Regions from separate parts of the Natranaerovirga pectinivora genome, predicted to be linked through region 1. Evidence: predicted binding sites of a transcription regulator. Region 1 holds the regulator's gene; the other holds the start of a gene.
The links. The regulator Rex, encoded in region 1, represses fermentation and respiration genes when NADH is low (regulators of the CRP and FNR family bind a similar motif). The targets are predictions, from matches to a motif close to ATTGTTAANTANTTAACAAT.

Region 1 (3,436 bases):
TCTAAGTGGTTAGTAGGTTCATCTAAAAGAAGAAAATTGGCTTCTGATAACATAAGTTTTGCAAGGGACAATCGTCCTTTTTCTCCACCACTTAATTGATAAACTTGTTTAAATACATCATCGCCAATAAATAAAAAAGCAGCCAAGATATTTCTGATTTCACCAGTTTTCATATTTGGATAGGCATTAGAGATTTCTTCAATTAAATTATTTGAATCTGTTAAAGAAGTATATTCTTGGTCAAAGTAACCACATTTAACTTTAGATCCTAATTTAACATCACCTGTGTTTCCTTCTAATTCTCCAAGAATGATTTTTAATATAGTGGTTTTACCTGTTCCATTATCTCCAATTAAAGCAATTTTGTCCCCTTTTTTAATATCAAAAGAAATATTTTCAAAAATCATCCGATCATCAAAGGATTTGCTTATGCTATTTACGGCTAAAACATCATTTCCACTAATGACCTGTGGTTCTAATTGAAGATTCATATCTGTTTTTAATTCTTGAGGTTTATCTAATACATCTATTTTGTTAAGAGCTTTCTCCCGACTTCGAGCACGTTTAACAGATTTTTCTCTGTTAAAAGAACGAAGCTGAGTGATAACTTCTTCTTGTTTTTTTATTTCTTTTTGTTGATTCATATAATGTTTTAATTGAACATCCCTGTCAATAGCTTTTTTTTCAGCATAGTCACTATAATTACCAATAAATATTTTGCATTGAGTATTTTCAATCTCAATGATTTTATTAACTGTTTTATTAAGGAAGTAACGATCATGAGAGATAATAATTAAGGAGCCATCATAGGTGTTTATGTAATTTTCTAGCCAGCTAATAGAATTCATATCCAGATGATTTGTAGGCTCATCAAGGAGTATTAAATCAGGTTTCATTAATAATAGTTTTGCTAAAGAAACTCGTGTTTTTTGCCCGCCAGAGAGGGTGTTTATGGTCTTAGAGTGATCTTCTGTAACAAATCCAAGCCCTTTTAAAACCCCTCTAATTTCACTTTGATAGCTATAGCCGTCTAAATCTTCGAATTTTTGTTGTAATTTAGCATACTCATTCATAAGGGTTTCAAGTTGAGTACTAGTAGCTTCTTTCATTTTCTTTTCAACCGTTTTAATTTTTATTTCTAGTTCAAGAATGTCCTTTTTTGAATCTAACATTTCATCATAAATTGTACTATTAGAGTTTAAATCTTGTTCTTGTGATAAATACCCCAAATTAATTTGATTAGGTATGATAATTTGACCTTCGTCTGGAGTTATATGACCTGATAGTATTTTAAACAGTGTTGTTTTTCCTGCACCGTTTACGCCTACTAAGCCTATTTTTTCTCCTTTTTCTATATGAAATGATACATTATTTAAGATTGGTGTAATACCAAAAGATTTGCTGATGTTTTTACAAGCAAGTATCATTTTGAAACCTCCATAATTCATCTTTTGTCATAGTATATGATACCATTCAAAGTGAATAATGAAAAGGTTATAATTGACTTTATGTTCATAAAATAATATAATAATTTAAAGGAAACAATAGTGAGGGAGTGACCAACATGTTACCAGAAAAAAAAATATCAACAGCAGTAATAAAAAGGCTTCCTAGATACTATAGGTATTTAGGGGATTTACTAGAAAATGATGTTGTAAGGATCTCCTCTAAAGAGTTAAGTGAAAGAATGAAAGTAACAGCGTCTCAAATAAGACAAGACTTGAATAATTTTGGAGGCTTTGGACAACAAGGCTATGGATATAATGTTGAGCATCTTTATAAAGAAATTGGTAAAATATTAGGACTAGAAAATAAGTACAATGTTATTATTATTGGAGCAGGTAATCTAGGACAAGCTTTGGCAAATTATACAGATTTCGAAAAAAGAGGATTTATTGTTAAAGGACTTTTTGATGTTAATCCAAGACTCGTAGGTGTAGAAATTAGAGGATTAGAAATTAAAGATATAGATGAAATAGAAAATTTTGTTATAGAAAACAATATTCATATAGCAGCCCTTACTTTACCAAAACAAAAAGCACCAAAAGTTGCAAGTGATTTAGTAAAAGCAGGGATTAAAGGGATTTGGAATTTTGCTCCTATCGATTTAAACTTACCAAAGGATGTAGTAGTAGAAAATGTACATTTATTAGATAGTTTGATGACATTATCTTATACCATAAGTAGAAAAGAGAAAAAGAAAAAACAACAAAAATAAAATACAGTGTGCGTACAAATAAAAGAAGGTGGATATACCTTCTTTTTCTTGATGGGTGAATTCCTATTTAAATAATTCATATAACTCATAGTAAGATATATGAAATAAGATATAATAGATTATAAGGAGGGATGATGATGTTATTTTTAAACCATAAAAAAACTATTGATATACCTATAAATAAGAAAGTGCCTCTACTAACCCTAGATAACCGATGGCATGAGCTGTTTCCAAGTAATAATAAACCTAAAAAAATAGTAGAATTAGAAAATAAATTAAACAAACTTATTCAAGAACAAGGGAAAGTGAATACAGAGTTTAAAGAATATACGTTACTAAAGAAAAAATTCGTTTCAGAAATAATGAATAATATGTCAGAGGCCTTTGAAAAAAAAGATGAAAATGCGTCTAAAAATATGGAAAAAAGCAAAAAATACATAGATGAAATAAATGAAAAACTTATAAAATACGAAATGATTTTAGATGAGTTACCACACAAAATAAAAGAGACAAATGAAGAACTTCTAAAAGTTAGCGTTAATATATGTTATAATGATATGGAGAAAAGCAAAAAAGAAATAGTGAAGTTAAATGAATGGATTGAAGAAACTAAAAGCAAATTAAAAGAAAACATAATTATAAAACAAGAAAAAGAAGAACAAAATCAAAAAGTGTATACATACTTACATGATTTATTAGGATTTGAAATAATTAACTTATTTGATGATGATTATGGTGATGAAGAATGATAAAAGGGATAGGAACAGATATCATAGAGCTTTCTAGAATAGAAAAAGCAATTAGAAACAAAAGTTTTGTAAATAAATACTTTACAGAAAAAGAAATTAATCTATTTATAGAAAGAAATTGGTCTGTTACTACTATTGCAAGTAATTTTGCCATAAAAGAAGCTGTTTCAAAAGTGTTGGGAACAGGTTTTAGAGCAATTGAATTAGTACATATAGAAGTATTAAGAGACTCTTTAGGTAAACCTTATGTCCTTTTATACAGTAAAGCCAAAGAGTTGCAAAAAGAATTAGGAATACAGACTCTCTTTGTATCTACGTCTCATAATAAAGAAAGTGTTGTAGCATTTGCCATTGGAGAAGGTGACTTATGATAAAATTAGTAACTGGAGAGGAAATGCAATTAATTGATTCTTATACCATAAAAGAAATAGGAATACCATCTATGGTACTTATGGAAAGGGCTGCCCTG
Region 2 (3,436 bases), on a different contig from region 1:
TGATGGCTTCAATGTCTTCATTTTCTCTTGCATCTATTGCTAATTCAATAGTTTCTATTGTTTTTTGTATCATTTGAGTTAATTCTTGTAATGCATCATCTGAAAGATATAGATCATTTGCCATGTGATATTCAGCCAATTCGGCTATGTTTTCTGCATGGTCCCCTACTCTTTCAATATCATTTATAGAATTAAATAGGTTATTAACAATTTGTTTTTGATGTTCATTGATAGATGTATTGCTTATCTTAACCAAATAATCCGTAATCAGTCTTTCTATTTTATTAATATGTTTTTCATTTTCTTTTGCTTTTTGATACTTTTCTACATCTCTTTCTAATAGCGCTTCCGTTGCAATTTTAGTATTTTCTATTGCAAGTCTTCCCATATATACAACTTCTTTTATAGCATTCTCTACTGCAAAGGAAGGTGTTTCTAATATTCTTTCATCTAAATGACGTAATACAGTGTCTTGATTACTTGCATCAGGCTTGTCCTGCCCTCGTACAATCTTACCTGATAAATGTACCAAGTAAGATGCAAATGGAAATAATAACAATGTACTTCCAACATTAAAGATAGTATGGAAAATACTAATACTTGTCATCGTCGTTTCAGTGTAACCCATTTCTGGATTAATATAAGTAAAGAATATGATAATACCTACGGTGAATATAATCGTTCCTATAATATTAAAGAGTAAATGTATATATGCAGCTCTTTTTGCAGTTTTATTTGCTCCTATACTAGATAATAAAGCTGTCATACAAGTCCCTATATTTTGACCTAATATAATATATACAGCTGCATTAAATGGTAAAAATGTTGCTGCTGCAATGGTTTGAAGTATACCAACAGATGCAGAGCTACTTTGTACTAAAAATGTAACAACTGCCCCTACCAAAATCCCAAGAAAAGGATTTTCACCAAAAGCTTTGAAAGCCTCTTTAAAAACAGGACTGGTTCTATAGGGTTTTACAGCATCCGACATAAATCCTAAACCAATAAATAACATACCAAATCCTACAAATATTTCACCTATTTGTTTCTTCTTTTTATCTTTAGTAAAGAACATTAAGTATGCACCAATGGCAATTGCTACCGGTGCCATATTATCTGGTTTAAGGTATTTAGACCATTCTCCCATTGCCACTACCCAAGAGGTAATTGTCGTACCAATATTAGCACCCATAATGACACCAACTGCTTGGGTCAAATTAAGCAAACCAGCATTAACAAATCCAACGATCATAACTGTTGTTGCAGAACTACTTTGTACAATGGCAGTCACTAAAGCTCCAACAATTACACCTAAAAAGCGATTATTCGTCAAAACGGCAAGTAATTGTTTCATCTTGTTTCCAGCAGCCTTTTGTAGACCTTTTCCCATTTGGTTCATTCCATACAAGAAAATGGCAAAACCACCTATAAACGTAATAATTAATTCCATCTTTGTCCTCCCAAATGCTTTGTTAAGTCTTAGTTAATTTTATGTAAAACAACAATTTTTATCTTACCACAAATTTCGTCAAATACAAGCTATAATATAAATTATTATTAAACTTTACATTAACTTAACAATTTTTATTTTTCCCTTGAGTATATAGCATATTTTTATACTCATAAACTATAAATCTTTGTGTAAAATCACAGTAATTCACTTGACGTATCTTATACATCCTATTAGACTTATTATATATTCTTTTTTGGATACTTCCATTATTATCTTTGTAAATAACGGTTGATTTTTTTTAAAAATACAATACATATTACCCTAATATATAGGAGGTTCTTTATGTTTTATTCTGATTATCATGTACATACTCATTTTTCTGGGGATTCAAAGACCCTTCCAGAAGACACAATAAAAAAAGCCATAGATTTAGGTGTTAAAAAACTTTGTATTACAGATCATTATGATGCTGACTATCCAACTGAAGATATTATATTTACTTTTGACATTTCTGACTACTTTCATACATTAGAAAGCCTTCAAGATAAATATAAAAAGGATATTCACATACTAATAGGTATTGAATTAGGTTTGCAACCTCATTTAAAGGATTACTATGATAAGATTATTAACAATCATCCTTTTGACTTCATTATAGGGTCTTCTCACCTTGTTGATGGCATTGACCCATATCTTAGGGCTTATTACAAAAACAAAAGTGAACATACGGCTTATGGACGTTATTTAGAGAGTATCATTGAGAATATTGACGCATTTTCTGGCTTTCAAGTTTATGGTCATCTTGATTACATCGTTAGATATGGTCCTTATGACAACAAATTAATATCTCACTCTAATTATACGGATATTATCGATGCCTTATTACTTAAATTAATCCATAACCATAAAGGCATAGAAATTAACACATCTGGTATACGTTATGGTTTAGGTAATCCTCATCCAAATGTAGAAATCATCAAGAGATATAAAGAATTAGGTGGCGAAATTATTACAATAGGGTCAGATGCTCATATACCTGACCACCTATGCTCCAAATTCAATGAAGTATATGACATCTTAAAAAGCCATGGCTATAAGTACTACACTGTTTTTGAAAAGCAAAAGCCTGAGTTTATAAAATTATAAATAAAACAGTAACAAAACACTCTCTACTTCTATAAATATATAATAAGACCTAATATATATTTCTAAATGCGAGAGTGTTTTTATGAGCAAAAAAACAGTTAGAATATTATCCATAGATGGGGGAGGCGTTAGAGGATTAATTCCTGCTTTAATCCTTAAAGCTTTATCAAAAGAAATTAATGGAAAAGCTATGTATAAAAGTTTTGATATCATTGCTGGCACTTCCACTGGAGCATTAATTGCTTTATTATTATCTGCACCTAAAATCGGGGGTATTCCTTATAGTAATAGAACGGACCTTATTAGTGACCTATACGAAACAAAATCTCACTTGATTTTCAATCAAAATTGGCAAATCATTAGAACCATTTTTCAGCTCTTCAAACCCAAATACAACACAAAGTACTTATCAACTCTTCTTGATGAATATTTTAGTCAAGCAACTTTAAAAGATTCATTAACCAATATTATAATACCTTCTTTTGACATGCAAACGATGAAGCCTTTTTTCTTCAAGCATCTACCCCCATCCCATAATAATGGTTATCAAAATTTTTATCTACGAGATGTGGCACTTGCCTCGACAGCAGCACCAACTTACTTCCCTGCACACTACGCAATGCCTATAAATAGCAAAAATACTTATTGCTTTGTAGACGGGGGGTTATATGCTAACAACCCAACATTATGCGCCTATGCAGAGGCTAGAAAAATATACCCCGATGCAGAGGAATTTATTTTTGTATCTCTAGGGACTGGGAAAAACGAAAAGTCTTTTCTATGTAAAGATGTGAAAAATTGGGGTCTTATTGGCTGGGTCAATCCCTTTAATAGCGT

Region 2: a site for Rex is predicted at 1,563-1,582, ahead of EDC18_RS03610 (histidinol-phosphatase HisJ family protein). Genes of this name have one in related genera too.

Annotation. Positions count from the first base shown of each region.
Region 1 is NZ_SMAL01000003.1:32,264-35,699, reverse strand. It holds gene abc-f (ribosomal protection-like ABC-F family protein) at 1-1,427, opposite strand, end outside; gene EDC18_RS05000 (redox-sensing transcriptional repressor Rex) at 1,565-2,218, shown strand; gene EDC18_RS04995 (hypothetical protein) at 2,356-2,967, shown strand; gene acpS (holo-ACP synthase) at 2,964-3,338, shown strand; gene EDC18_RS04985 (NAD(P)H-hydrate dehydratase) at 3,335-3,436, shown strand, end outside.
Region 2 is NZ_SMAL01000002.1:234,507-237,942, reverse strand. It holds gene EDC18_RS03615 (Na/Pi cotransporter family protein) at 1-1,450, opposite strand, end outside; gene EDC18_RS03610 (histidinol-phosphatase HisJ family protein) at 1,796-2,599, shown strand; gene EDC18_RS03605 (CBASS cGAMP-activated phospholipase) at 2,682-3,436, shown strand, end outside.